DNA from 4 places in the Priestia sp. FSL W8-0001 genome. Region 3 is predicted to be linked to each of the others. Evidence: riboswitches for the same ligand, from Rfam matches in the RefSeq annotation. Region 3 holds a riboswitch; each other region holds the start of a gene.
What was found. A riboswitch is a leader RNA that binds a small molecule or an ion and turns the genes downstream of it on or off. The one in region 3 is predicted to bind cobalamin.
Positions count from the first base shown of each region.

Region 1: linked by a shared signal. The riboswitch ahead of MKZ18_RS08385 (ABC transporter substrate-binding protein) and the one ahead of metE (5-methyltetrahydropteroyltriglutamate--homocysteine S-methyltransferase) in region 3 are both predicted to bind cobalamin.
Region 2: linked by a shared signal. The riboswitch ahead of MKZ18_RS02345 (hypothetical protein) and the one ahead of metE (5-methyltetrahydropteroyltriglutamate--homocysteine S-methyltransferase) in region 3 are both predicted to bind cobalamin.
Region 4: linked by a shared signal. The riboswitch ahead of MKZ18_RS18875 (ribonucleoside-diphosphate reductase subunit alpha) and the one ahead of metE (5-methyltetrahydropteroyltriglutamate--homocysteine S-methyltransferase) in region 3 are both predicted to bind cobalamin.

Region 1 is NZ_JBBPAL010000001.1:1,587,080-1,594,881, reverse strand. Features, by position in the region: gene MKZ18_RS08425 (cob(I)yrinic acid a,c-diamide adenosyltransferase) at 1-320, opposite strand, end outside; gene MKZ18_RS08420 (bifunctional adenosylcobinamide kinase/adenosylcobinamide-phosphate guanylyltransferase) at 325-753, opposite strand; gene MKZ18_RS08415 (histidine phosphatase family protein) at 705-1,319, opposite strand; gene MKZ18_RS08410 (adenosylcobinamide-GDP ribazoletransferase) at 1,277-2,056, opposite strand; gene MKZ18_RS08405 (bifunctional adenosylcobinamide kinase/adenosylcobinamide-phosphate guanylyltransferase) at 2,047-2,607, opposite strand; gene cobD (threonine-phosphate decarboxylase CobD) at 2,601-3,683, opposite strand; gene cbiB (adenosylcobinamide-phosphate synthase CbiB) at 3,658-4,641, opposite strand; gene MKZ18_RS08390 (adenosylcobinamide amidohydrolase) at 4,647-5,252, opposite strand; gene MKZ18_RS08385 (ABC transporter substrate-binding protein) at 5,338-6,279, opposite strand; cobalamin riboswitch at 6,442-6,623, opposite strand; partial or broken gene MKZ18_RS08380 (DinB family protein) at 6,826-7,329, opposite strand; gene MKZ18_RS08375 (thioredoxin family protein) at 7,520-7,802, opposite strand, start outside.
Region 2 is NZ_JBBPAL010000001.1:440,423-448,224, reverse strand. Features, by position in the region: gene MKZ18_RS02355 (bifunctional 2-methylcitrate dehydratase/aconitate hydratase) at 1-889, opposite strand, end outside; gene mmgD (citrate synthase) at 985-2,094, opposite strand; gene MKZ18_RS02345 (hypothetical protein) at 2,084-2,317, opposite strand; cobalamin riboswitch at 2,482-2,680, opposite strand; gene MKZ18_RS02340 (DUF3923 family protein) at 2,933-3,154, shown strand; gene MKZ18_RS02335 ((deoxy)nucleoside triphosphate pyrophosphohydrolase) at 3,237-3,632, shown strand; gene MKZ18_RS02330 (DEAD/DEAH box helicase) at 3,652-6,456, opposite strand; partial or broken gene MKZ18_RS02325 (3'-5' exonuclease) at 6,670-6,927, opposite strand; gene MKZ18_RS02320 (SMI1/KNR4 family protein) at 7,227-7,802, opposite strand, start outside.
Region 3 is NZ_JBBPAL010000001.1:2,285,462-2,293,263, forward strand. Features, by position in the region: gene MKZ18_RS12135 (YdcF family protein) at 135-701, shown strand; gene MKZ18_RS12140 (winged helix-turn-helix transcriptional regulator) at 878-1,201, shown strand; gene metE (5-methyltetrahydropteroyltriglutamate--homocysteine S-methyltransferase) at 1,249-3,525, opposite strand; cobalamin riboswitch at 3,667-3,853, opposite strand; gene MKZ18_RS12150 (glucose 1-dehydrogenase) at 4,031-4,780, opposite strand; gene MKZ18_RS12155 (DHH family phosphoesterase) at 4,805-5,773, opposite strand; gene MKZ18_RS12160 (dicarboxylate/amino acid:cation symporter) at 5,902-7,122, opposite strand; gene MKZ18_RS12165 (hypothetical protein) at 7,748-7,802, opposite strand, start outside.
Region 4 is NZ_JBBPAL010000001.1:3,585,934-3,593,735, reverse strand. Features, by position in the region: gene menC (o-succinylbenzoate synthase) at 1-944, shown strand, start outside; gene MKZ18_RS18880 (IS1182 family transposase) at 1,081-2,439, opposite strand; cobalamin riboswitch at 2,940-3,125, shown strand; gene MKZ18_RS18875 (ribonucleoside-diphosphate reductase subunit alpha) at 3,308-5,503, shown strand; gene MKZ18_RS18870 (ribonucleotide-diphosphate reductase subunit beta) at 5,521-6,567, shown strand; gene MKZ18_RS18865 (hypothetical protein) at 6,601-6,804, opposite strand; gene MKZ18_RS18860 (DUF1540 domain-containing protein) at 6,905-7,063, opposite strand; gene MKZ18_RS18855 (DUF2325 domain-containing protein) at 7,276-7,557, shown strand; gene MKZ18_RS18850 (hypothetical protein) at 7,599-7,802, shown strand, end outside.

The sequences.
Region 1 (7,802 bases), 700 kb from region 3:
TCAAGCTCAGGTGCTTCTTTCATATATTCATCAATTCTTCGTTCTAATACTTCAATCATACTTGCTTCAACTTTATAAGGGTGATCATCTCTCGCAAAAGCTAAATCACTTCCACAATCAAATAGCTCGTGCTGAATTGTCACAAGCTCTTCTTTTAATTCATTAAATACCCTATCATTTAACTGAGTAATTGCTTGACCTACATAGCTATTTAACTCATCAATTGTCCCGTAAGCTTCCACTCGAATGTCGTCTTTATTTACACGACCTCCTATTAAACTTGTTTGCCCTTTGTCTCCTGTTTTTGTATAGATATTCATTCCCTTATTCCTCCTTTATCCGATTCGAAATTCCATACCAGATGCGGTCAACTGTTTCCGCTTCTGCTACAAGCATTTGATAGACATAGCCACATGCATCACGCCAACTGCGATCATTTTGGCTCATTGGAACAATCCCTTTTCCAATTTCTGTTCCAATAACAATTACATTTTCTAGCAGGTTCTCAGCTCGCCATGCTTGTAATTGTTCTTTGAAATAGCAACACACTTCTTCAACAGTTTTACCGCTATCAATTAATTCTTTAATGTATAGCTCCATTCCTTCTATAACTATGTATTGATCTCCTTTTACGAGTGTAGGCATTTTTATAAAGTCTTCATAAGCACTATGCCACTCTGTAATTTGGTTCTCATACTGTTTCTTTACCCATTTTCGCTTCCCATTGAACGCACCACCGAATACGAAATGCATGGCTTTCTCTCCTTTATATCATCCTTTTTGAAACGCAGTCGTATTCCTTCTCCATACGAAAAAGAATGATCCCAAAATGAAGACTGTTCTAGAAAATAAGAGGTAATGAAGCGAAGAGGTCCACCGTGAGTGACAACCGCTGTTAAACTAGCCTTTTGCTGCAGCATCAAATCAACGGTTCGATCCCAAGCTTTCCAAATTCGACTAGAGAAGGCTTCAAAACTTTCCCCGTTGGGCGGTTGCTCTTCAAAAGGCGCATCAATCCACTTTCGATATGCGGAATCATTTTTTAACTGCTCATATGTACGCTCTTCCCAATCGCCAAATGAAAGTTCGCGCCAATCTTCAAAGACAGTATATGGCTGATTGGGAAATAATATTGCGCTCGTTTCTCTTGTACGATTCAAATCACTTCCAACAACTAAGTCCGGTACCGCATCCGACGCTTTTAACATTGCAATTCCTTCACTACTTAACGACGGATTGCTCCATCCGATGTACTGGCGCAGCTTATTAGATTCTGTTAAACCGTGCCGAATAAATAGCATATCCACATACTCAACCATACAAGGGTTTCCCCTCCTTCAATCGTTGCTCCAATGACATCTCCCGTAATGCCTCCAAACTGAGCGCGATAAAATTTAATCCATATAAAAACAGTGATAGCACCAATTAAAACTACAGCTTTATTTTCCATTAAATAGACAAGACCTGCAATCATTAGTATGCTCATTGCAGCATAGATCCACTTTTGTCTTTCAGTTGAGCCTTTTTGAAAATAAGAAGCTAACCCTGTTTCTTTAGCAGGCTGATCCCAAAGCAAAATCCACCCTGCTACAATACGAGGCAATACAAATACGCTCATGAACATAACTAAATTAATTGATTCAATGTTAATCAGCTCATTTATTCCGCTAAAACGCAGAGCTAATAGAGCTAGAATTGACAGAACTGCAAATGCACCTACGTTAGGATCACTTAAAATCACAAGCTTTTTTTCTCTTGGTTGATGTGAAAAATAAGCATCGCTCACATCTATCCATCCATCTAAGTGTAAGCCTCCTGTGAGTATCCCACCAGCTAGCATAAGCAAAATAGCCGTCGTGACAGTGCTAACCCCTAACCATTCTAGACCTAAAAATAGCCCATAGCTAACTGCTCCTATACAAGCGCCAATCCATGGTAGAAAATAAAGTGCTTTGGCCGTGCGCTTTTCCGTCCATTGAATTGTTTTTGCTGTTGGCAAGATTGTAAAAAACTGCAGCGCTAAGCGCGCGATGACCATCCACTCTTTTACTGCCATGCTGTTTCATCTCCCTTATAGTAGCAGGAAATACCCGCTTCTACACAAATCGCTAAGTCTGCTTGATTCACAATCTCCTGATGAATTCGCCCCAATAACTTCATATATGTAAACGTAGGTCCCTTTAGGACGCTCTCTTCAAACAACTCGTTTGATACAATGATAAGATGCTGACATCGCTCATTCAATTGATGAATTACTCCTACCATTTTGTTGAATAGTTCGTTTGCTTTCAAATGAGATTGCCACTTTTCTTCCTTGGTAAAAAGCTCGTTTGCCAGCCAATTTGTAGCACAATCTAGCAAAATGACATCCGTTTCTTGAATCGATGAATAGATACCAGATAGATCTTTTGGAACTTCAAGAGTAGACCATGACAAGTTAGAATCATTTCGTTGCTGTTGGTGCAACGAAATTCGCTCTTGCATTTCATGATCAGTGACGCGGCTAGTCGCTAGATAGACGGCACGATTGGTCATTAGCTTTTGAACAAATGCCTCTGCCGCTGCTGACTTTCCGCTGCGAACACCTCCGGTTACAAATACTAACATGACAACCCGACCCCTTTTTTCAATACGCTAATAAGCTGATCATTCTCTGCTTGTGTTTTGACTGCTAATCGAACATAACGACCGTTTAAGCCTAGGAAATTCTCCGTGTGTCTTGCTACAATTCCTTCTTGTGCTAAAAATGACAGCCATCCAGCTGAAGTGTAACTCTCTGGAATACTGCATAAATAGTAGTTAGTTGCCGACTGAGATATGGTAAACCCTAGCTTTTGTAACTCGTTTGTCACTCGCTTTCTTTCTGTATCAATATACTCGACCGTCTTATTCACGAACTCCGCTTCAGATAAGCACCACCGGCCAATTTGCTGCGCCATACCATTCACACTCCAAGGTGGCTGCTTTTGCATCAACTTAGTAATGATGCCTTGATGAGCTAAAACATACCCTAACCTTACCCCTGCAATATTGAACATTTTTGTCATAGACCGAACAATGATTAGATATGGATACTTTTGAATCCATCGATCAAACGAGAAAGCTCCCTTTACAAAATCAATAAACGCTTCATCAACAACTAGATAAGTCTTCTCACGATGAGCTAAGTCAATTAGCTCTTCCCACTCATTTATGTCATACATTCGTCCGGTAGGGTTGTTGGGATGACAAATCCATATGACTTTTAAGATTGGAAGCTTTTGTTTTATTTCCGACATATTCCAATTCCAATTATCTGTTTCTTCCAGAGAAATATGAATGATTTCACAGCCATGAGCTAAACTCGCCTGTTCATATTCAATAAAAGTAGGCTGTAAAATCCCTACCTTTTCGTTTGAAAATATGGAAGCAAGCAAAAAGAAGGCTTCTGCTGCACCGTTTGTTACTAAGACTTCATTAGAAGTAAGCTTATGGTAAGTAGCAATGAGGCCCGTTAGCTTTTTCACATCAGGATCAGGATAAGAAAAAGCGATTTCTCTAAGTTCATCCCAATTTTCATTAATGATATTCGGTGCTCCTAAAGGGTTTGTATTCACGCTAAAATCAATGAATGAACGTTCTGCATTTTGGCCTATCGCCTCTAGAAAAATTGCGGGGTTAGCTCCATGTGTAGGTAATGCCAATCAGTATCCCTCCTATCAGATAAAAAAACCAAGTACACCAAACGGTCCGCTTCATCACTTGGACTGTTTTAAAAATATGACTAACATTTAAAGAATAAAGAGGATCTCCCATTTTCGCACGATTTGAAACAATTCCTTTGTATGTGTTGCGACCTCCTAGCTGAATGCCAAGCAAAGCGGCAACAGCACTTTCACCATAGCCGCTGTTTGGGCTCGGGTGTTTAGGTGCATCCCTTTTAATTATGCTAAACACATGCTTTGCTGTAAATTCACTGTGCATTACGTTACTAATAACCATAATAAACGCTGTCAGCCGACTAGGGATAAAATTCAACCAGTCATCTAATTTCGCACTAAAGTATCCAAACTTTTCATACATAGGATTTTTATAGCCCACCATTGAATCACACGTATTAATACTTCGATAAAAAAAAGCGCCTGCTCCGCCTAATACAAAAGCAAAAAATAAAGGAGCTGTAATGCCATCACTTGTGTTTTCCGCCACTGTTTCAACTGTCGCTCTGGCAATTTCGCTTTCGTCAAGATGATCGGTATCTCTTCCCACAATCATGCCCACTTGAAAGCGCGCTTCCTGTAAGTCACCTTTTTGTAAAGGCAGCGCTACTTTATAGGCAGCTTCCCCCAAAGATTTTGTTGAAATTGTGGTAGCAATCATTATGCCTTCGACTATAATTCCAATCCAGTAGGAAATTTCATATAGAGCGATTAGAAGAGCTAGAGGTAGTACAAAACACCATACTACCATGCTTAATACAAGGAACAGACCGTTCATTCGTTGAAACTTACCTTGGTTTAAACGCTTATCAATGAAAGAAATCCAGCGTCCAAACCACCTGACGGGATGTGGCCAATTTACAGGATCTCCGATAATAGCATCTAATACAAGCGCCATTGAGATAGCTAGCAAATGCGCTACAATTAATTGTTGAAAGTCCATACACATCACCTTTTTTGAATGGTTTCAAGTAAACTTAGCTTAACGAGCTTTCCTACCGCTTGTCCCAGAGCCGTCATGGACCCACCGTACTCATACATGCTACCGGTTTGGCTTGCGGCAATACAAATGCTATCAGTAGATGTTCCTGTCGCAAGCGTCTCTGTGTTCGAATCTTGCACTCCCAGCTCGTAAAGCATTCGCGTTTTCACTTCCGTTGCTGCGATAAACAGCTGTAAAAACGCAGCATCCGTTAATTTCCCGTCAATAAATATGAACATATTAATCGTTCCAGGCCCTGAAGAAAATGGAGTAATATCATCAGACGTCAAATCAACGGCATTACCAACTCCGGCAGTAATAATAGATGAGACTGTAAGACCATCTTTACAATATGTATAAACCGATTTGTTCCGTAAATAAACAGCCGTCATCAACCCTACTACTTTATCATAAACGAAGCCTTTTTCTTTTAAAAATACTCTATATTCTTCAGCAGGTGAATCAGCACGGTAGTATTTGTGTACAAAACGATTATAAAAAACGTTAGTCTCAAGCATACCATCTCCTAGTACGCCTGAACTGTACGCTTTAAACGGTATACTTGTTTTCATCGTTAATAATTCATCATCCTGCTCAAGACGTAACGATAAAAAAGGACCAATTCCTTTTTGAATTGGAATATGGTCCTTTTCTCGATTAATTATACACCTCAGGATATACGGCTTTCGCGAACTCTTCTAACCCTTCTACAATTCGTGGTCCAGGTCGATTTGTTTTATTAGAATCAACGTTTACGATTTGATTTTCTTTTACAGCTGTAATATCGCTCCATGCTGGACGATTTTTGATTTCGTTGGCGTCACCATCATATGTTGTAACGATTGTATCTGGATTTAGCTCAACCACTTTCTCTTCCGAAAGTTTTACCCATCCCTCTTCATTTCCAGCTACGTTTTCTGCTCCGATTATTTTAATCATTTCATCCATAAACGTACCTTTACCAGTTGTATAAATCTCAGGCGCAGGTGAAACCTCTACCCATACTTTCTTACGATCTTCGTCTTTAATTTCTTTCGCTTTTTCTTCAATTTCTGAAACAGCAGCTTTCATTTCTTTTACTGTTTTATTTGCTTCATCTGTTTTGTTCGTTAGTTTTCCGATGTTCCCAATCGTTTCATACACAGTATTGAAATCAGTTGCATCATTTACAACAAATAATGGAATACCAGCACTTTCAATTTGCTTAAAAACTTCATCCGACATTCCCATGCTTGAACCATGAGCTAACACAAGGTCTGGATTTAATGCAATAACTTTTTCTGCGTTGATATTCATATCTCCTACCTGCTCTTTTTCTTTCACGCTTGCAGGATAATCATCGTTGCTTGTTACTCCGATTAATTCTTTTTCAAGACCTAACTCATAGACGATTTCCGTGTTACTTGGCATAAGAGAAACAATTTTCTTGGGTGCTTGTTCAACCGTTACTTCTTCTCCTCTTGCATCTTTAACCGTAACAGCTTGCTCTTCTGATTGCTTTGTTTGCTCTGTTTGTTTGCTTCCTTCATCAGTTGCCCCACACGCTGCAAGAACAACAAGGAACATCGCAACAATAACAGATGATAACCACTTTTTCATTTTGATAACCCCTCCTAATTATGTATCGGTTATGAAGTCGCTCAGCACACATAAAAAAACTTTACTTTCAATCGAAAGTAAAGCAGGTAACGTTAAATGATGCGAATGACTTTCGCATTGTTTATGTACGTCAAATACCCTGCTTCCCCTCTCCTCGAAGGTTTCACAGTTGACAATAAGGCAGGTCTCCTGACTTACGTATATGATGTACTAAGCCTTCCCATTTTTCAAACAGTGGCATCTTTAGACATCTAACGTTTACAGTGGCGGGACCGCGTTGGACTTGCACCAAACTTCCCTTTTCACTCAATGTTAAATTTGAGACCTTATTGCTTCACGATTATTCACCTGTCTTAGTATAACGCACTCCATTCAAAATGGAAATAGAAAATCGACATAACTTTCATACATTTTAGGTCAGAAGTTCTAGCAAAGTAATAGTAAGATATAAACATTTTTGCTATTGTATCATTATGATAGGCTGAAAATTTAGGGGTAAGTCTTTGGAGTCTGTGAAAAGACTCTTTTTTTATAGCCTAATTACTTTTAAACAGGAGGGTTTTCCACGCCTACACCAACCCATCCTTCTTTGGTGGGACCGTATACACCAAAAGGTTCAATTCCAGCTTGACGCATAAGTACCGTAACTTGTCCACGGTGATGAATAATATGTTTGATTAATCCCATTAAAATTTGAGCATTCGTCTCTTGTCGACCAAAGGCTGTTTGAACTTCTTTTAACGCTTCATCTGTCCACTGCTGGTTAATAGCTTTCGCTGCTTGTAAGCTAATTCTATTGAAAACTCCAGCAATCTCTTTAGCGGAAGAGGGTACATGTTCAGCATTTGCTAGCTAATCTATCTCCAACCCAAAATGAGCCAAATAGTCTGGAATATTTGTTGTAAAGTGCCACACAATTCTTCCTAGAGTACGACCTTCTGTATAAACTTTTTGAGTTAACGCCTGATCAGTTAGGCCTTCTAAAACTTTTTGAGTTAGCATGGCTTCGCGGTTCCACTCTTTAATAAAATCTTCTACTGTTATGTACATTCAAAACCCCTCCATATTACCATGTATTCCCACATTTAAATTATAAAACGTACGTTCGTGTTCTACAAGCTTGTTTTTATCTAATAAAGTGTTTAAAGACAAGAAAGACTCTTAAAAAATAAGAGCGGGACGTTTAGCAAAACTCTATACAAAAAAGCTACTTGCTTATGTAAACAAGTAGCTAATCAACTTAGATTGAACTTAAAAACTCACGCACTGCTTCAGGTGTTTTTGCATTTGCACTATGAAGATGTGCAATTTTCTCACCATTTTTATAAACAAGAAGAGACGGAATTCCCATTACATTGTTTGCTGCAGAAAGTTCTTCAAACTCATCTTTATCCACTTCAAACCAAGCTTTATCTTGGTTTTCTTCAATAATTTCACCAATAAACATATCAAGGCGTTTACAGTCTGGACACCATGTTGTTGTGAAGATACCAACGCTTAGCTCTTCTCTTTTGATTTGTTCA
Region 2 (7,802 bases), 1.8 Mb from region 3:
ACTCCGCGGCCGTTTGAGCATGAAACTCCGCTGGATAAGACACTTTAAATAGCACATGCTCCATAACATAGGAATCAAGCGGACGACCAAGCGTTACCTGTTTTTTGTTAAATAATACGTCCTGGAACCCCCAATTAGGTGCAGACAACGCAGTGGGATAGCCCATTTCTCCTTTTACTGCCATCATAGCAAGCTGTACGCCTCTGCTTGTCGCATCGCCGGCAGCCCAAGACTTTCTAGAACCGGTATTCGGCGCATGTCTGTAGGTACGTAAGCTTACCGTATCAATCCACGCATTGGACAAAGCGTTAATAATTTCTTCACGCGTTCCTCCAAGCATTTTGGTAACAACTGCAGTCGTGGCAATCTTCACAAACATCACGTGATCTAATCCAACTCGGTTTAAGCTGTTCTCTAACGCCAGCACGCCTTGAATTTCGTGCGCTTTAATCATCATTTCAAGCACATCACGAACGGCCAGCGGCTCTTTCCCTTCTGCTACGCGTACGCGGCTAATGTAGTCAGCTGTCGCTAAAATACCTCCAAGATTATCAGAAGGATGTCCCCATTCTGCCGCTAGCCACGTATCGTTGTAATCCAGCCAGCGGATGATGCAACCAATGTTGAACGCAGCTCGAATTGGATCTAACTCAAATGACGTTCCCGGCACCCGACTGCCATTTGGTACAACTGTTCCTGGAACAATGGGGCCGAGGAGCTTTGTGCACTCTGGATAACTAAGCGCCAGCATCCCGCATCCAATCGTATCAAGCAGGACATAACGAGCGGTTTGGAACGCTTCTAAACTCTTAATCTCTTTATGAAGAACGTAATCTGCGATTTCCTCTAATAAAACATCCGTTTTGACTTGCTCATTCGTTTTCAACATGTGCATCTTTCCTTTCTCCTCAAATTTATTTATGATAGAAATGGGTATTCGCCAAAATATCCATTCGGTGAGTGGCCGTGAACAACCCCAAATTGTTAAAAGCGGCGCTCGCCTACATAATGTACGCGCGGTCTAAAAAGTCGATTATGTTCATGTTGCTCAATAACATGCGCACACAACCCTACCGTTCTAGCACTGAAAAAGATCGGTGTATAAAGTGAAATAGGAATACCAAGCATCCAATAGACAGGTGCTGCGTAGTAATCCAAGTTCGGATAAAGACCTTTTTCACGCTTCATAAGCTCTTCGCCCGCTTCGCACATGCGATAAAGACGATTATCTCCTTGCAGGGCGCATAGCTGTTTGAGCGACTCTTTCATCATTAAAGCCCGCGGATCAATTTTGTTCATATACACGCGATGGCCAAATCCCATGATACGCTCTTTTTTATAAAGCTTAGCGATCAGCAGCTCTTCAAATTTATCTACAGTACCAGCTTCTAAAAGCAGTTCCATTACCGCTTCGTTAGCTCCTCCATGCAGGTTTCCTTTTAAAGAAGCAACCGCTCCTGTCAATGCACCGTATAAATCAGACTGAGTAGAAGAAATGACTCTCGCTGTAAACGTGGAGTTTGGCATCTCATGCTCACTATATAAAACAAGTGAACGATCAAAGATTTGCTCTTCCAGAGATGATGGCTTCTTCCCCGTAATCATGTAAAAGAAATTTGCGCTATACGATAACTCTTTAAGCGGACGAATCGGCTCTTTCTTTTCGATTAAACGGTAGCTGTTCGCCACAATCGCAGGCACTTTGCCTAACAGCTTGTAAGCACGGCTTTTATTTGCCGATAGAGAACGATTATCAAGCCCTTTATCAAAGCCTGAAAGAAATGAAATTCCTGTTCGCAAGCCATCCATTGGATGCGTGCCATTAGGGAGTAAGCAGAAGACATCCAACAGTTCATCTGGAATCTCGTACTCCCCTTTTAACATTTCTTCAACTAGTTCCTTCTCGTTAATATTCGGCAGCCTTTCTTCTAGTAAAAGGTAGATCATATCGAGGTAGCTCTTTGATTTTGATAGCTCAATCAGGTCATACCCTTGAATAATAATTTTCCCCTGTTGGGTATCAAGAAATGAAATCTTTGTTTCAGCAGCCACAACGCCTTCAAGTCCCGGAAAAAACCTCGCTTCAGTCTCCATCTCTCTTTTCCTCCATTCCAAATATCTCTTCACCTACTGTTTTGTAAGCCTTTTCAATATTGTGTAAAAAAAGAGCCTTCTTTTCAGCATCCCCCCTCTTGTCTACCACAAAATCTCTTAACTCCTGATAATAGTCTGAAAGTGTACAAGGGTTCTCTGCCACTACGTTATTCATAATGCTCGCTTTGAAGTAATTCACAAAATACTCAACTGATCCGTCCACAGCTGCTCACCTCCATCACGCGTACCCGCTAAAAAAGCAATAAAAAAACAACTTCCCAAAGAAGTTGTTAAGCCGCGAGACAATACTCAAATAAACATGTTTTTAAATCATTTTTAAAACATGTTTGTCACTTCGCACTTAACACCCCCTATCCGCGTAGGTATTGATGCATGCTAAAACAGGCAGGTCTCCTGGCTTATGATCATCGCTCTTCGAACCTTCCCATCTTCATTTCCATGAAAACAGTGGCTTTTTCGAATCGCTCCCAAATACAGTTGCGGGACAGCGTCGGATTCCAACCGAACTTCCCTTTTAAGCAGATGAAAGACACCTTTCACCTACACCTGTTTCTACATCGATATTATTTTCACTTTAAACATATCAAATTTTATAAATTTTTACAATTTTTATTTTCATTTCACTTAGCTAACACTGTACAACACTTCATTTTTCAAAGCACTTATCTTATAAATCCATTTATAACCTCTCTAGCAAAATCATAAATAAAATATAGAAAAACTGTTTTTTGTTAATTATTGGATAACAATTCCTGTATAATAAAGGAAAAACTTAAAAGTAAATTTGCTTTATGCCAAAGATGAAAGGAGCGATTTCATGAAAAAACGATGGATTTCCTGGTGGATTACGAACTGTTTTTGGGCCATGCTATTTGTTTTAGGCACTATTATGGTATGGACGCGAAAAGTGGACGGAGCGGGTGCCATTCAAACCCCTGAAATTAAACTATTATCCTTTATTGTGTTAGTGCTTGCCTTTGTCATTCCGCTTGTGATTCAAAGTGTATGGCTTGTTATTAATGTAAGAACGAGTAAATGAAACCCACCTCTCAATTCCGATCTTATAATCTCCCACTCTCCTATGTTATGATGAAACAAAACAGCTGTAAGGAGAATGAACCGTGAAGAAAAAAATAAAGGTCGTTGCCGCCGTTATTGAAAATGATCAAAACGAAGTCCTCTGTGCCCTCCGTTCAAACGACATGTCTCTACCGAACATGTGGGAATTTCCTGGTGGGAAAGTAGAAGAAGGCGAAGATATTTACTCTGCGATTGTGAGAGAAATCGAAGAAGAGCTTCACTGTAAAATCAAAGCAACGGAGCTACATAACGAACACACCCATGAATACGATACGTTTATTATTGAGCTCATTGCGATTAAAGCTGAAATTGTTGAAGGTACACCGCAGCCCACTGAGCATGCCAAGCTTGTTTGGTTAAACAAAGAAAATCTAGATTCACTTGTCTGGGCACCGGCGGACGTTCCGGCGGTTGAACTATTAGTAGAAAAGAAATAGCCTTCTCGCGATGAGAAGGCTATACTCTTTCCGTAAACTCCGTATACAGAAACGCTGGAATTTCATTTTCTAATTCTAAGATTACCGTAATCGGCTTTTCCCCGTGGTACTCAACCGTATTTCCTTTACCGATATAAATAAACGGTTCAGTCTTACCATCCATCTCACGATATTTTCGTACAAATAGATGCAGGTGAATACCTCTGTCTTTGTTAAAAATAATATTCTTTCCTCGCTCAGACTTTTGGGTCGTACTGTTTGGCGTTTGCCAGTGGAACGTGCGCTTATCGATGAACTTATCCTGATAGTTAATGCTTTCTTTAATATCTTCTTCCTTATGAAGATCAATAAATAAGAAAAACTCTTTATCATTTGTCAATAAGCCAGAACCACGAAACGAGCTGTGCGTTTTCCGGTAGTTAGATAGTAGCGCTGGGTCCATCATTGTGTACTGCTCATACAGCTTTAAGTGCGGTACGCCGTAATCTCGTTTACCGAACTCTTTCTCGTAGCGGAAAATGCCGTAATCAATCGCATCTTTAATAAACGGCTTAAACTGGTCGTTATGTAAAACATTCGCAAAGCGCTCCGTTTTCACCGCTTCTTCTCCGTTAAAATCAATTAGCTTTAACTTAGAACGAAGCTGTCCACTATCATAGTACGCTTGATTTAATACTTCAAACGCGTGCCTTACCGTATCTTCTTCCACATCCTCTACGTATTTCAAGATTTCTTGATTGGCTTGCTTCAGTGAAACTTTGTCATGACTTAGTAAATATTTTAAAATCACAAACTCGTACACGCGCTTGATTGGTAGCTTACTAGACAACTCCTTAAAGGCACTTTCAAAGTCTTCATGAAGTAACAGAGTTTTCAGCTGGTCGTCTTTTTCGGTTTTCGCTACAAACTGAAGATATGACTTTTCTTTATTGATAAACTTCACTGGGTCAGGCGCTCCATCAAACTTTAAATAGTCCATCAGGTAATACGGAATTATGCCTTGATTTAATTTTTTAAATTCGTTGTACTCTTCTCTCAGGTACTTCAGCGAATTGAAGTTTTCACGGTCAATTTGCGCTAAAATTCGGTCGCGTGATATCTCATCCATTTGAATATGTGTAGCACCTGGAATGCTTGGGAATCCCTTTGCGATGCCTACCTTTAAGCTTTCCTTATCGTAATAGCGGCTGCCGTTTAGAGCGAGCGCAATTAAAAAGACCTTGCTGTGATTTCCGATAAAATCAAGTACTGTTAAGAATGATTTGCTGGCGTGCTTGCGCAAACCGCGCCCCAACTGCTGGATGAATACAATTGGTGAATTCGTTGGACGAAGCATTAATACAGAATTCACCGACGGAATGTCCACACCTTCATTGAAAATATCCACTGAAAAAATGACTTCTAATTCATCTCTATCATCTTCTAATCGCTTAATACACTCTTGACGCTGGGGAATGGAATGGCCGCCATGTAACACTTCACTTTTGTAGCCGCGCTTATTAAACTCTTCTGCCATATACTCAGCGTGTTCAATGCTAGCGCAAAAGCCAAGCGTTTTACGCGTTAAGCCATCGTGACCATAAAACTCCATCTTTTCAATAATAAAGTCGACGCGCTCATTTACTTTTAACCGTTTGGTTACCTCAGCTATATCATCAATGTCAATACCGCTTAAATCAACATCTTCAATATCAGTAATACCAAAGTAGTGAAACGGTACGACTAACTGATCTTCTAGCGCTTCGTGAAGACGAACTTCAATGCCTATGTTGTTATCAAACAAATCAAATACATTCATGCTGTCGCTTCGCTCCGGTGTTGCCGTCATGCCTAGGGTAAATGCTGGCGTGAAATATTCCATCACTCGCTGATAAGAAGGACTTGTCGCATGGTGAGCTTCATCATAAATAATATAGTCAAACGAATCTCGCTCGAACTCACTATAGTACTTTGTTAACATTTGAATCGTCGCAAACAAGTAGTCTGCTTCTTGATCTTTTGAACTTCCCGTCAACAAGCCAAACGTCACTCCCTCGTTCACAAACAGTGTTTCAAACGTTTCTTTTGCTTTTTGAAGGATCTCTTCTCGGTGCACAATAAATAAAAGGCGCTTTGGTTTCACTTTTTGCACGTCAAATGCCGACATATATGTCTTACCTGTACCCGTTGCCGCAATAACTAGAGCTTTCGTTTCACCAAAACTGCGCAGGCGTTCTAGATTTTCCATTGCGCGCTGCTGCATCTTATTTGGCTTGATGTACTCACCCTTTTCAAAAATCATTTGAGGTTTGTAAGCTGATTCCTTTAACGCAGCCAAAAACTTCCCGTACTCCTCTAGAAATTCGCTTGTTGCGTCGTTACTAATGTCCCACAAGTGCTCGTATTCCTTTAGAACATCCTGAATGAAAGGCATCTCGCTCTTTGACACAACCTCTACATTCCACTCAATATTACTTTTCAACGCGCTTTGCGTCATATTCGCAGAACCAATAATTACTTTATAGTCGTTCTCATATTCAAAGATATAAACCTTCGTATGAAAACCTTTTTCTTCTACCGCGCTGAATACCTTAAGATCAATATTATCAAAGCTTTTAATCTTCTCTAATGCCTTCACTTCCGTAAAATTCAGATACGTCGATGTAATAATACGCCCTTCCACACCGCGACTAGCCGCTTCCTTCAAAGGGTCTAAAAGCAGCTGCAGCCCGCTAAAATTAATAAAGGCCACGCTAAAATAAAAGCTCTTGCACTCCTTCAAAGAAGTCACAAGCTCATGTAGAAGATTCGTGTTTTTCGAGTTTACTAGTAATCGATTTCCCATATAATCTACCACTCCACCTTTTTCCATTAAACTGTTACTTTTAGTTTAGGTGTTTAGATGGGGTGGATCAAGGGGTTTTTGGTAAATAAACAAGAGTTAAAGTAAGGCTTTAGAAGCCCTACTTAACTCTTTTGATTTGTGATACGGTTCACCCTATCATAAATAAGTAAGATTACAACAACACATCCATTCCAATTAACTTCACTAACAGCCTCATCCTTTCTTTTCCCTCAACCACTCCACACTCGCACCACTACGCTCCTCCAAAACCCCATCAAACCACTTCACAAACTCCGACTCCCCAGAATAAGATAAGCACAAATACTGCTTCGCTCTCGTCATTCCGATATATAGCAGGGACACTTCCCGCTCCTTATCTTCTTCTAGTGGAAACGGCATGGAGTTAACGTTGACGATGAAGACCGCTTGGTAGTCGAGACCTTTGCTGCTGTCGATGGTGCTGATTTTCACTTATTTGAACATCAAGAGAAGCTGAGCAAAAAGGGGGAAAATTAGACTTGGTGTCTACACGCCCATTATGTATCAGTCTATAAGGCGGGCTTAGCTGTATGTATGCTATATATTCGTAAATGATCGACATCATGTTACTTACCATAAAACCTTCTATTTTCATCTGTTATCTCCACGTAATCTTTATCGTACGCATACATATTTACATTATTTTTATTTATATAAATCTCATAAATGCGTTTATTATATTCCTTAAATTCACTTAAAACTAAACATTCTCTTTAGGCTATTCGAAATAACTAAAATAACTCATCTTCCTCCCAAAAAACAAACCCACTATCAATAACCCCCTGCAAATACTCATCAAAACTGTCAGCAATCACTTTGTATTCGTCCGGGTCATGCACAAAGCGAATGATTTGACCACTTACCCCCTCTGGAGAAGGATTAAAGTCAATATAGAGCCTTGATGTTCCGCCATTATTCATACAGTCTGCAAAATGAATATAGGTTTCAAGGTGAAGTCCGTCTGGATTGATTCTAGGATCAACGTCTTCCTCGTATTCCAACAGGTACGAAACGTCCTCTTCTTCTTTTGAACTATCGAGCATTTGCTGCGTAGATAGTAAATAGTACGGATATCTCCCTTCTTCAACATCTGAACCTAGCATATAAACGGCAATTTCATTTTCACCGTATTTACGCCAATATGTACCATCAATCTTTTCAAGTAGTGTGATTAATGATTGGGGACAATTTGGATACGTTGATTTTAGTAAGTCTATATCCTTTTTTGTAGCACCACACGCTGTATTTAGTTCTGCAAGATCACCTGTTGGTAACGCTGCTTTTAATCTCGTTACAAAATTATTTAC
Region 3 (7,802 bases):
AAAACATATGAAGCTATCCCTTTTGCTAAATTCATGACATTTTTTCCTATTTACCGCTTAAATATTAAATAAATACTACTTTTTATACCAATTACTGCATTATACTAAATAGGAATAAACGATGGGAGTAGCTTATGAAAAGAAAATTTATCTACGTACTTACTTCTTTACTAATTGGATACGTGTTGTTTGCGTCATATCATATTTATTCTGCAGCTAGTTCACCTCCTCCAAAAAACGCAGACTACATTATGATTCTTGGAGCTAAGGTAAATGGAAAAGAGCTATCTTTAAGTTTACGAGAGCGCATGATTACTGCGCTGCATTATTTAGAAGATAATCCTTCAACTATTGCTATTGTCTCAGGTGGACAAGGTGATGATGAAGACATCTCTGAAGCGGAAGCAATGTCTACTTTTTTAGTAGATCACGGCGTTGACTCTGCTCGCATTATACAAGAAAATCAATCTACTTCCACTTATGAAAACTTTCTCTATACCAAAAAGCTTATTGATATCAATGACAAACATATTGTACTCGTCAGCAACCAGTTTCATTTATACCGCGCATCACTGATTGCCAAAAGACAAGGATATAACGTATACCCATTAGGTGCAGAAACACCAAACGTCGTGAAGCTTCAATCATATGGTCGTGAGTATGCGGCAATTATTAAAACTTGGCTATTTGATCGTGAATAAGCCATTTCGTTTTTTAGATAGATAAGTAATTGGTTATTAACTAGTTTCTCTCAACAGCTTTACTTCAATACTCCTTTCGCTTACTTTATGTAAGGTTCTTCTCTTTGGTCGTGAAGTTTTAAGAAGTGTAGCACCTAATGCTTTGTGCTATAATATGTGTTATAGGAGTGAAACAAATGAATCAATCAACCTTATGTCCACGCTTTGAAAAAGCAATGACGATTTTAAGTCAGCGCTGGACCGGGCTCATTATTTATAAGCTTCTGTCTGGACCCCAGCGTTTTTGTGCCATCGAATCATCCATTTCAGTAAGCGGCCGCGTACTATCAGAACGCTTGAAAGACCTTGAACAACAAGGGATTGTCAAGCGTGAGGTCTTTCCAGAAACGCCTGTACGCATCGAGTATTCCTTGACGGAAAAAGGAAAAGCGCTTGAACCTATTATGATAGAAATTGAAAAATGGTCGCAGCAATGGTTGGAACAAGATAATTTGTCATAACGTAAACAAAGAACCCCCGTATAAAAGGGGGTTTTCTTTGTTTCATTTTATTGTGCGACTGCTGCTAACTTTTCACGATACTTCTTCGTAACGTTTACCATTTGAGTTAAAGCATCGATTACCTGCTTTTCATTTCGTGTTTTCAAACCGCAGTCTGGATTAACCCAAAATTGTGCTGGGTTTAACACGCGAAGAGCACGGTCAAGATTATTTGTCATTTCTTCAAAGCTTGGAATACGAGGGCTATGAATGTCGTAAATGCCAAGCCCGATTTCTTTATCGTATGAATACTGCTCGAATGAAGAAATAATATTGCCATGACTTCTGGATGCTTCAATTGAAATGACATCTGCGTCTAGTGCAGAGATTGTGTCAATCATGTCATCAAATTTCGAATAGCACATATGCGTATGAATTTGCGTTGTATCTTCTACACCCGTTGTTGCTAGACGGAACGCTTCAACAGTAGCATTTAAATACGCGGCTTGCTTTTCAGCTCGAATTGGCAATCCTTCTCGCAGCGCAGGTTCATCTACTTGTATCATGTGAACACCGGCTTCTTCAAGCGCTTTAACTTCTTTTCGAATGGCTAATGCAATTTGATTCATGCTTTCATACTTCGAGATGTCTGTACGTGGGAATGACCAGTTTAAGATGGTAATTGGCCCCGTCAGCATTCCTTTTACGACTTTTTCGGTTAAACTTTGAGCATAGACAATTTCTTTAACCGTCATCGGCTCGACTAAATAGACATCTCCGTATACAACAGGTGGTCTTACGCAGCGTGAACCATATGATTGAACCCAACCGTTTTTCGTTGTTAACATTCCGCCTAAGCGCTCACCAAAAAATTCAACCATATCCGTACGTTCAAACTCACCGTGAACCAGCACATCAATACCAATTTCTTCTTGAATCTCAATCCAGCGCTTTGTTTCTTCTTTTATAAACGCTTCATACTGTTCGTTCGTTAACTGACCTTGCTTCCATTTTAAGCGCTTCGAACGAACCTCTGCTGTTTGTGGCAAGCTTCCAATTGTTGTAGTTGGTAAAAGCGGTAAATCAAACTTTTCTTTTTGCAAACGCTGGCGCTCAGCCACAGAAGCACGAGATAAGGCTTGATCATCAATCTGTTCTAGCTCTGCTCTCGTTTTCGCGTGAACGCGGTTTGCAACCTTCGAAAATGCCTCAATCTCTTGCTGATGTGCTTTTACTGCTTCGCTATCCCCTTTTAAAAGGTCCTTTAAAAGTTCTAGCTCAGTCAGCTTTTCTTCAGCAAAACTTAAGCCTGCTCGAATATCAGCTGGTAGCTCTTGTTCAGTTTCTACCGTTACAGGGACATGAAGCAGTGTACTAGATGGCTGAACAATTACCTCTTCTTTACCCACTAATTTTTGCAATTCACTTACAAGTGCAGCTTTTTCAATTAAGTTACTTTTCCACACGTTACGACCATCAATAACGCCTGCAAAAAGCTTTTTCCCTTTTGGAAAACCGTGTGCTTTTATCGCTTCACTATTTTTTCTCTCATCATGTACAAAATCCAACCCAAAAGCATTCACAGGAAGGTTCACAACAGATTGGTAATTATCTAATGCTTCAAAATACGTTTGGATGATAAGTTTAGCACCAGGTACTTCCTCTGAAATACGCTGATAAAATGCCTCAACATCCTTCCAGTACCCTTCTGCTTTATTCGTTACAAAAATTGGTTCATCAATTTGAATCCACTCTGCTCCCGCTTCATGTAACTCCTTAATCACTTGAATATAAAGCGGAGTTAATTGAGCAAATAAGCTCGATACTTCTTCTTGTTTAAATCCTTTGCCTAATAAGATAAAGGTTGCTGGCCCAATTAGAAGAGGCTTACCGTTAAGTGCCAATTCGTCCTTTGCTTTTTGCCAATATGCTAATGGTCTGTTTTCATTCAATGCTGGCGTTACGTCAGTAAACTCTGGGACAATGTAGTGATAGTTGGTATTAAACCACTTAGTCATCTCACATGCCTCTGCTTCTTTGTTCCCCCTTGCCATTGCATAATATGTATCAAGAGCGGATAGATTTTGCTTTTTGAAACGAGCTGGAATAATATTAAACATAACCGCCGTATCAAGCATGTGATCGTAATAACTAAAGTCACCTACTGAAACAAAATCAATCCCCTTATCTTTTTGAATACGAAGCTGATTAACATACAACTCATGAAGTTGGTTGTGCAGCTCTGCTTCCGTTGTTTCCTGCTTCCAATAAGATTCAATTGCTTTTTTCCATTCTCTGTTTCTACCGATTCTTGGATACCCAATTGTTGCTGTATTCACTGTCATTTCAATCTCCTCGTTTCGTCTATTTTTCTGCAATAAAAAACTCTCTGGAAAGAGAGTTAGACGACAGCTTTAAGAAGTATTGAACAACATATACTTTTGTTTCAATACCAAGCTAATCACCTCTCCCTATTACGCGTAGGTTGTGAGTGCAAACAACAGGCAGGTCTCCTGACTTAGAATCATCACCTATTATCACCTTCCCGTTTCATAAACAGTGGTTTACTGATAATAGGCTCCTCCTTACAGTGGCGCGACCGCGTCGGATTTTCACCGATCTTCCCTTTTAAGCTAAAACTAGTGTCTTAGCACCTTTTGCATGAACATATTCACTTTATACACTAATTCCTTTTCAATTAGGAATTGAACATAACGATACATGATTTCGATAAGTAAATCAAGTCTGATTTTTCTAAATTTTAAAAAGAATACGCTTTCATATAACTGTGTTTTTATACAAAATAAAAATAGCAGGCTATAGGTATAGCCTATAGCCTGCTTACTTTAGTTAATGTTCATAAATCATCTTGCGCGTCATTCCACCATCGACAACTACGTTCGTCCCCGTTACAAAATCATTGTCTGGATGCGTCAGGTAAAGGCACGCTTTTGCAATATCTGCTGGAGTGCCAACTCGGTTAGACGGATGCTGAGCATGATCAACATCTCGAAGCTCCTCATATTGCTGAGTTTCAATCCAGCCAGGAGAAATTGCGTTGACGGTAATCTTGTCTGGTCCAAGTGAAATGGCAAGAGCATGCGTTAGCGCCACAATGCCACCTTTTGTAGCAGCGTATGCTTCGGTGTGTGGCTCTGACATAACGGCACGCGTAGAAGCTAAGTTTACAATTGAACCACCTATTTTGTTATTTCGCATCACTTTTGCAGCTTCTCTTGAGCATAAAAATACGCTTCGTAAATTAAGATTTATGATATCATCCCATTCATCTAGCGTTAACTCATACGGAGACTTCCACTTTGTTACTCCAGCATTATTAACCAGAATGGTAATCGTACCATAAGCTGAAACAGTTTCTTTCATGAGGTTGATAACATCCTCTTCTTTTCTTACATCTGTGTGAATAAACATTGCCTGTGCACCTGCTTCACGCAGCGTTTTAGCATGCTTCTCCCCTTGTTCTTCATCAATATCTGCGATTATCACTTTGGCACCTTTTTTGGCATAGGCGCTTGCCACACCTTTTCCAATTCCATTTGCGCCACCAGTTACCACAACAACCTCACGTTCAAATGTCAAAGTCATCCCTCCTCTACACTTAGTTTATTCACTTTTTTCGTCTGGTTGAAACAAGTGGTCGGTTACAAATAGCTTGAAGGTTTCGCTCGTTAATTTGCAGCCGGATGCTTTTGGATGGCCTCCACCACCAATGTGACCCACGATTTCAGCTAAATTAATCTTATCTTTCACCGCTCGAAACCCTAGCTTTTTCCTTCCCATATCAACCATTACTGAAAAGTCGATTTCTTCATGCTCTAGGCATAATGCATTTCCCAACTCTGACTGATATGTATCTGCGAACACAATCCCTACCTTGTATTTTTGCTCTGCAATCTCTACTTCTGCTTGCATCATTTGCTTTTGTTTGTCATAGATATATTTTTCAATTCGCTTCTCTTCAGCTTCAAGTAAAATCGCGTGCTTTTCTGTAAATTCAAAGCTTTGATTGGCACCAGTATAAGATGCTTGTAGCGTTTCGTGAACCGTATCTTTAAACTCTTCATGAGAAATTAAGTAGTAAAGGTGATTAAGTCTTTTTGCTTTTTCATTTTTCTCGTGAAACCAATCCCACGTATCGAATAAACGTACAAGCTCTACGTATTCATCCAGCATCTTCGTACGTTCCAACATCTTGTTTTCTAGTAGATATGTATAAAAAAGCGATGTAGCTGCTGTTTTCGTCCCATTCTTATCTTCTGGTATCACATGGACCCAATCGTATTTTTCAGAAAGAGGAAGTGCAGAAATATGATGATCAATAAGCGTAACCTTTTGACCATTTTTCACAAGTTCATCCAGCTTAGCTGCTACTTCATCATTTACGCTAATATCCGTTATGTATAAGTCTTGTCCATCATTATCTTCTTCTATAAAATGCAGCACCGTATCGTTTATGCGTCCGATTCCTACCGTGTCGTAATCAAGGTTCTCATCACCAAATGCTAAGCGAGCTAATAAAGCTGGGCTTACCCCATCTAAATCATTATGTGAAATTAACTTTACTTTTGTCATCAAAAAACTCCTTTAAATCGTTATCAATTACTCATTCACTTTAGTATGCGTGAATCTTTTTCCATTATAGCAAGGAATGAAAAAAATGCGTACATCCTCACCTTTCATAAGGATGTACGCACAAAAATTCACGATGCTTGCTGATTCGCTTTTTCTTTTGATTTCTTCTCATATGAGTCTACAACAACAGAAGCTGCAGCATCTCCGACAATATTAACCGACGTACGGAACATATCAAGAATACGATCGATTGCTGCAATTAAAGCAATTCCTTCAACTGGAAGGTTGACGGCTGCTAGTACCATTGTTAACATAATCATCCCTGCACCTGGCACGCCCGCAGTACCAATTGATGCAATGGTAGTTGTAAACATGATTAGTAAAATTTCACTCATACCGAGATCAATTCCATAAAATTGTGCAATAAATAGCGCAGCAACACCTTGGTAAATCGCACTACCGTCCATATTCATTGTGGCACCTAACGGTAAAACAAAGCTTGCTGTTTCCTTTGAAACGCCAAGGTTTTCCTGAACGTTTTTCATTGAAACAGGTAGCGTTGCACCACTACTTGCTGTACTAAAAGCTACAAGGCCGGCTGGTGCTATTCCTTTTAAAAATGTAAGTGGACTCATCCCAGCAAAGCCTTTAACCGCAAGAGAATACACAACGAGAAGCTGCGTTAAACAACCTAATGCTACAGCAATAATCACCTTAGCGAGAGGTGCTAAAACAGCTAAACCATACTCACCAATAATTGGTGCTACCATTCCAAAGATACCAATTGGTGCAATGACCATGATACCACTTGTAATTTTAAACATGACTGTGGAAAAAGATTCAAATAGCTTTTGAATTGGCTTTGCTGGCTCTCCTACAAATAAAATCCCTAAACCAATTGCAATTGCCATAAAGATAATTTGTAGGATATTCCCTTCCATTAACGCTGCAAATGGATTTTCCGGAATCATGTTTAACAACGTCTCCGTAAGCGTTGGTGCTTCTCCACTCGGCGCAGTGGCTCCTTGCGGTAACGACACGTTAGCTCCTGTACCAGGTGATAAAATCACAGCATATACGATACCAATCGTCACAGCAATCAACGTTGTAAAGAGGTAGAAAACAATCGTTCTCCCTCCCATACTAAAAAGCTGCTTGGTATCTTGTAAACTTGTTACGCCTACAATGAGCGTCGTTAAAATCAAAGGCGCCATAATAAACTTAATGAGCCTTAGAAACAAATCGCCAAGCGGCTGCACGACAGACATCTTGTCTCCAAAGATGAGTCCGAGCGCAACAGCTACGACGAATGCTACTAAAACCTGCGTTAGTAACGATGGTTTTTTCATAGTTGTTCTCTCCTCATAATGATATTCCCGCTGTATCCCATCGCCTTAACTGCTACGCAGTAACTCCCCTTTTTTTGCATATTTATACATATTTTGTTCACTGCATACTATACACTTTCCGTTTATCACACTACCATCTTATTCTCCATAAAGACACGTGTCAACCCTCAAAAAACTAAAAAACGAACAAAAAAATGAGAATAGTCATCTTTGTTCGTTTTTTAAAATCAATTGGGAGAAATCCCTTTAAAGAAGATATGTAAAATTTCCAGCGACTTATTTTTATCAAATGTAGCTATCTCATGAGGAGCTAGCTGATCAAAATGATTGCTTCTAAGAGACGAACAATAGCTGTTCCAATCCTTTTGGTTTGTCTGAACACGTTCGTTCCATTGCGCTACGGTCACTCGCTTTCCGCGGGGAGGAACCTGAGCTTCCTCGCTGCGCTGCGGGATCTCACGTTTTCCCTCTCTTTCCCGCAGGAATCGAGTGTCCTACGCTCCATTCCACCCTGTTTCCAACATTGTTTTCACAATCAACAAAAAACCTGAACGATTAAAAGTGAGAAACTCTCAATCGTTCAGGTTTATCATTGGCTGAATTACTTATGTCCCAGCCTTTTTCTTCATTCTGCTTTCATAGGTATATTGCGGTCTTGTTGGTAAATGTCATAAACTAAA
Region 4 (7,802 bases), 1.3 Mb from region 3:
CTTGGTACACAGAAGAAACCATCCAAACGTGCTTTCATATGCTCAATGATTTTTTACTTCCGGCTTTAATTGGAAAGCGATTAACGACGCCTTTAGACCTACAGGAAATATTTAATCCGATTAAGCGAAACCATATGAGTAAAGCAGCAATAGATTGTGCGGTGTGGGATTTGTTTGCTAAGAAGAACAATAAGTCTCTATCTCAAGCTCTTGGTGGCACAAAAGAAGCTGTAGAAGCTGGTGTAGTAGTTGGACTCGATGATATTCATAAGATGGTTCATAAAATAGATGAACACTTGAAAGCTGGATATAAACGTTTTAAAGTAAAGATTAAGCCTGGAGCTGATTATGACCTTATTAAGCAAATTAGAAATCATTATCCAAAACTGCCGCTGATGGTAGATGCAAACTCTGCTTACTCCTTAAATGATTTGAATTTGCTTCAAAAGCTAGATGAATTTGACCTTATGATGATTGAACAGCCATTAGATTCTAGTGATATTATCGATCACCGTCATTTACAACAGCAGCTACGCACGCCCGTTTGCTTAGATGAAAGCATTGTGTCTTATGATGATGCTAGAAAAGCAATTGAGTTAGGGAGCTGTCAAGTTATTAATGTAAAAGTTGGACGGGTAGGCGGCTTAACAGAAGCAAAACGAATTCATGACTTGTGCCAGAAAAGTAATGTTCGACTATGGGTAGGGGGAATGCTGGAATCGGGTATATCAAGAGCTCATAATATTGCATTAGCTTCATTAGAGAATTTCACGATACCTGGAGACATTTCAGCTTCTTCACGCTATTGGAACAAAGATGTCATTCTTCCAGAAGTAGAAGTGGATGATGGGTTAATTCATGTGCCAAAAGAACCAGGCATTGGCTATCGGGTGGATAGGATATTTTTAAATAAAGTTTCCACATATCAAAAAACATATGCATAATGTAAATCCACTTTAAAAGTGGATTTCAGTTTGTCGACAAAAGGGATTCGGAATGGTCTCATTCCGAACCCCTTTTTAGCTTTTTATGGGATTTGAAGCTATTTAATAAAAAGACAGACCTCTTCGAGTTCATCATTTAGGCCATTTTTGGACCTTGCCACGTCCAGTTGGCCATCTTCTTCAGGTTCATGGCAGCGAAAGTAAGCATCGCCTGCATCGACAATTTTTTAAGTCCCCTTAACGTTGTCCAACGCATGCCATGCTTTTCTTTTCCATCTGCGAATACACGCTCAATGGTTTCTTTACGTTTGGCATAAATCTCTTTCACCTCTGCGTGATAGCGAAGATGGTCTGCCTCTTCTACGTATTCCTGCCAAATATGACGCGTCACCACTTTCTGGTGGTCTTTACTCTCCGTACATCTGGCTAAAAATGGGCATGTCGCACAAATCTGTTTTGGCGATTTGTACTCCCGATATCCTTCTTTATTCGTTGTCGAGTAGGCCAAGATCTCACCTGCCGGGCAAAGATAACAGTCAAAGTATTCGTCATACACATAGTCATGTTTTCGGAAAAAACCTTTTTTCGTACGTGGTCGTGTGTATGGCAAGGCAGGGGTCATCCCCTGTTCCAATAAGTAACGGGTAATCGCAGGAGTTTTGTACGCGGCATCTGCGGCGACCGCTTCAGGCTTTCCGACTCTCTCGATGACCTTTCCGACCAATGGCTCTAAAATCTGACTATCATGTGTGTTGCCAGGTGTGACCATGGTGCCAAGCACAAAACCGTTACGATCCGCGGCTGCGTGAAAAGAATAGGCGAACTGCTTCGTCCGTTCATCCTTCACATAGTAACCACTCTCTGGATCGGTGGTGCTTTCTTTGATTTCTTTCTTCTCTTCCTTCTCAAACTTGTCCGGAGGAAATGGTTTTTTTCCGTGATCTTCCCGGTCCTGGTTAATCTCTTCTTGAAGGCGTTCCTGATACGCGCGTGTCTCTTTGCGAACGACTTTCTTTTCAAATTTGCGTTTGTTCGCACTCGCTTTAACATGGGTCGAATCCACGAAAACGTGCTCGGCACTGATTAGCTTTTTCTCGGCAGCTTCCTTTAAGATGCGATAGAAAATCTGTTCAAACAGATCGGTATCTTTAAAACGGCGTTCATAGTTTTTTCCGAACGTAGAGAAATGAGGCACTTTATCGTGGAAACCATACCCAAGGAACCAGCGATAGGCCATATTGGTTTCCACTTGTTCAATCGTTTGGCGCATGGACCGGATTCCAAACGTGTATTGAAGGAAGGTCAATTTAATTAAGATGACAGGATCAATACTGGGACGACCGATTTCTGAATACATGTCCTTCACCAAGTCATAGATGAACGAAAAATCAAGTGCTGCCTCTATTTTACGAACCAAGTGGCTGGCCGGTACCAATTGATTTAACGTAATCATTTCTAATTGATCTCGTTGAATGGGATTATGTTTCGAAAGCATGTCAATCACCTCAAGTTATGTAGTACTTCCATTGTAAAATAAAAAAGACTGTAGGCAAACTGGATTTCTTCCAGTTTGTCTACAGTCTGAAATCCACTTTAAAAGTGGATTTTTTATTGTGAGTTCGGTTTTTAAAAAAATTTTCTTTTTATTTATATAGCAGCTGTCTAGTCATGTGAAAAAAAGTTTGATTAAATTTCATAAATCAAATAGTACAACCAATCCGAGAAAACATGTTATGATGGAATAGTTTGATGAAAAATAAGACTGTTTGTAGTGGCTAGTTGCTAATACCTAACAAAACTTTTAAAAATTTCTTTTTTTACATATGTTTAGGAAACCTTACTTAACAAAGGCGTAAATCAGTATGTTAAGTAAGGGTGGGGTAAATGTGCGGGAATTTATTTTGAAAAAGATATTGTAGTTCTGTAAGTTGTCCCTTATAATGTGTTTATAACACAACATCTTGTTTTTGATTAAAACTTCATATACTATATTTTGTGTTTTCCAGTAGAAAAGGTGTCTGAAAAAAGACTTAAAAGGGAATTTGGTGTAAATCCAAAACTGTCCCCGCAACTGTGAATGCTGATGAAATAAGGAATAGCCACTGTGAGTAACGATCATGGGAAGGCCTTAGAGTAAAGCGAAGCATAAGTCAGGAGACCTGCCTTTTTTATGACGTTTTATCTTCTTCGGGAGGTGAGAGGATAGAGCGAGGATTGAGAAAAGACATTTTGTCTTCTTTTATCTTCGTTCTATTCGCTCACTGCGTCAGGTGAGCGATTTTTTTATGCTGGAGAAAAAGGAGGAACTTATTTTTATGATTAATACAACAGATTTAAATAAACTTGAAAAAGTAAATTATGATATGAAACTACTTGGTGAAAAATTTCCACAACTTGATTTTTCATGGTATGAGGAAAAGGTAGTAGAAACAGTTGCTGCGAAAGAGAATATGACGGACGAAAAAATAGCAAATGTTTTTATTTTAGCAGCACTTGAGCGAATTTCAATGGATGAGCCAGATTGGACATATGTAGCAGCTCATATCTATTTACAAGAGCTATATCGCAAAGCTGCCGCCAATAGAAAATACGATCAAGCTGAAAGGTACGGCTCATTTTATAAGCTTATTACAGAGCTTACAGATATGGGGATTTATAGTACACAGCTTTTGGATACATACTCTGTGGAAGAGATTAATGAGCTAGGCTTAGCCATTGATTATACAAAAGATAGCCTATTTACGTATATTGGCCTGTTGACATTAGCTGATCGCTATTTAGCAACATCACATGATAAGCGTGTATACGAGCTACCGCAGGAACGCTTTTTAATTATTGCTATGACACTCATGGCAAATGAAAAGAAAGAAGAGCGTTTAGCGCTGGTAAAAGAGTCATATTGGGCACTTTCAAACCTTTACATGACAGTGGCAACGCCGACATTAGCGAACGCAGGAAAAAGCTATGGACAGCTATCAAGCTGCTTTATTGATACGGTTGATGATAGTTTACGAGGTATCTATGATAGCAATACGGACTTAGCTACGCTAAGTAAAAACGGTGGTGGAATTGGCGTATATCTAGGTCATATCCGTAGCCGAGGTAGCGATATAAAAGGGTTTAAGGGCGTATCATCAGGAACAATTCCTTGGATGAAACAGCTTAATAACACAGCAGTTAGTGTTGATCAACTGGGTCAACGTCAAGGGGCAATTGCTGTATATCTAGACGTATGGCATAAGGATATTTTTTCTTTCTTAGATGCACGTTTAAACAATGGAGACGAGCGTCAGCGTACGCATGACTTATTTACTGGCGTTTGCTTGCCGGATTTATTCATGGAAGCTGTTGAAAAACGTGAAGACTGGTACTTGTTTGATCCTCATGAAGTTCGTACGGTAATGGGTTACTCGCTAGAAGATTTCTATGATGAAGAGGAAGGCAGCGGCTCCTTTAGAAATCGTTATCGTGAATGTATTGAAAATGAATCCCTATCAAGAGAAAAAGTGCCTGCGATTGAAATTTTTAAACGAATTATGATTTCACAATTAGAAACAGGAACACCATATATGTTCTACCGTGATACAGTGAACCGTGCTAACCAAAACCGTCATGAGGGCATGATTTATTGCAGTAACTTATGTACAGAAATTACGCAAAATCAAAGCATGACAACAGTGGTTGAAGAAATCACAGAAGATGGAAAAATCGTCATTACAAAGCAACCAGGTGACTTTGTCGTTTGCAATCTATCGTCTATCAACTTAGCACGTGCAGTAACGGAAGATGTACTTGAACGCCTTGTGCCCATTCAAGTTCGTATGCTAGATAACGTAATTGAACTGAATAACCTTCCAGTTCTACAGGCAAAACTAACAAACCAACGCTATCGTGCTATCGGTTTAGGTACGTTTGGCTGGAACCATTTATTAGCTCTACAAAAGATCGCTTGGGAAACAGAAGAAGCTGTTCAGTATTGCGATGAGTTATATGAAAAAATTGCTTACCTAACGATTCAATCAAGCATGGAGCTTGCAGAAGAAAAAGGAGCATACCCTCTATTTGAAGGGTCCGATTGGGAAACAGGAGCTTATTTTGCAGCACGCGGTTACGAAAGTAATCAGTGGAATGAGCTACAGGCGCTTGTGAAAGAAAAGGGAATTCGAAACGGATATTTAATGGCCGTTGCGCCGAATTCATCTACTTCCATCATTGCTGGGTCTACGGCTAGTATTGATCCGATTTTCCGTAAGTTCTATTCAGAAGAGAAGAAAAACTATAAAATTCCAGTTACTGCTCCAGATTTGTCACCGGAAACGAATTGGTATTATAAGTCTGTTTATTTAATCGACCAACATTGGAGCATTAAGCAAAATGCAAAGCGTCAGCGTCATATTGACCAATCTATATCGTTTAACATTTATGTTCAAAATGATATTCGTGCAAAAGATTTACTAGATTTACACATGACTGCATGGAAAGAAAAGCTAAAAACAACGTATTATGTTCGCTCTACGTCTAGCGAAGTAATTGATGAGTGTGAAAGCTGCCATAGCTAAGAAAGGAGTCGATTTTGTTGACGAACAGTCTAAAGAAACGTGAGATTATGAATGAAAATGCCCCGAACCGCTCAACGGGAATTATTAATGGTGAAACCTCAAATATTTTAAACTGGGATGATGTACGATTTTCTTGGGCGTTTCCAAAGTATAAGCGCATGCTAGCTAATTTCTGGACACCGTTTGAAATTAATATGGGACAGGACATCAAACAGTTTCCACAGCTTACAGCGGATGAACAGGAGAGCTTTTTAAAGATTATTGGTTTGTTGGCTTTATTGGACAGCATCCAGTCAGATTATGCGAGCAAAGTTGCTGATTATGTTACGGATTCTTCAATCAATGCGCTGATGATTATTTTAGCTCAGCAGGAAGTTGTTCATAATCACTCTTATTCATATGTATTATCAAGCTTAGTGCCAAAAGCTAAGCAAGATGAAGTATTTGAATATTGGCGTACGGATGAAAAGCTTCGTGCACGCAATGACTTTGTGACAAATGGTTATAAAGCATTCGCTGAAGAGGCAACAGTTGAAAACTTTTTAAAGTCCATTGTATATGATGTTATTTTAGAAGGTCTGTTCTTCTATAGTGGGTTTGCGTTTTTCTACAACTTAGCACGCAATCAAAAAATGGTTGCCACATCCACGATGATTAACTATATTAATCGTGATGAGCAGCTTCATGTGGGGTTATTTGAAAAAATCTTTAAAGAAGTGCTAAATGAAAATCCAGAACAGCGTACGGCTGAGCTTGAAGAGTTTGTTACTTCAACATTCCGACAAGCTGCCCAGCTTGAAATTGAATGGGCTGAGTCAGTCATTGGTGAGAAGTTTGATGGAATTACGATGAAAGATATTCGTCAATACATCGAATATATGGCAAATAAACGCTGTAATCAAATGGGATTTGGGCGCGTAGCGTTTCCTGATGCACCAATTGAAAATCCGCTGCGTTGGATTGTTGCGTATCAAGAGGTTGACCTTGGTAAGACAGACTTCTTTGAGCAAAAGTCAAGACAATATACAAAAGCATCAGATGTAAATGGATTTGATGATTTGTAAAATAAAGAAGCTGACTAAATGGCTACAACAGTTTTAGTCAGCTACCTGTGTTGAAATAAGGCCTAGTTCAATAGCACGAGTAGTGATAAGTAGGTCAATTTCAGGTGGAATGGTTTCTAATGTTCCACATTCATACTGCCATAAATGAGCAAATGATTGCACATAAATGGGGAACGTTTGTTTATTGGCTTTAACAGCTTCTGCTTTGAAAAAATGAACAAGTTGATTGGTATTCATATATTACCTTCACTTTCGTTGATATGAAAAAGGACAACCCGCGTGGTTGTCCTTTTTTATTAATTAGGAATAGAACAAAGTTTGTTTTAGGATAACCGATTTAAAGATCTTCAGGTTTAAATGTTTTACAATCTGTTTCGCGGCTATTAGAAGCCTTTTTACCAGCATGGCTGACTACGTAAATTTCGTCTGCTCCACAACGGTTGCCTTGCTTCCAATAATGACAGTTATTCACTTCACAAAGAACGTTTTGTGACATATATTCCCCTCCTTTATACGCGTGATATATGTAGTATGGTCAATTTTCATTATTGTTATAATCGAGAGATTAGAAAATTAATTGAGAATTTTTATCAATTAATAATTGACAAAGAGAATCATTCTCAATTATTCTATGTATATAGCAAACAAGATTAAATCATCGTTAAGATTTTAAATAAACTTAATTTTATCGTATAGGAGGAGAAATACATGTCATCAGTTATGGTTGTTGGAGGAGATCGTTTAAAGCATATTACAGATCGGTTAGCAGGTGAGGGGTTTAACGAAGTTATTCATCTTGATGGAAGAAAAAGTAATATGGTGAAGCGAGAAATTCCGGATCATATTGGTTTTGTACTTGTGATTACAGATTTTATTAACCACAACATGGCAAAGGTCATTAAAGAAAAAGCGAAAAAGCAGCAAAAGCCAATTTATTTTGTTAAGCATTCATGGAGCGCAATTCGCAAAGTAATTGAACAAGTATCATAAAGGATAAAGCAACAGGTGATTTTATAAAGCGTGGTGACAGGATGCAATTAAAAGTTCAAATCAAAACCTTGGCTAGTCATCATATTGAAGAGTTTATTCAATGCCCTTATAAATTTTATCAGAGGCAGCTTAAAGCTCGTAAACACCAACTGGTTGATTGGCGAAGTCTCGTCAGCGTAACCATTCATAAGGTTGTCAAAGAATATTATGCAAAAGCGCCATATGAAAGATCTGCATATTTTATT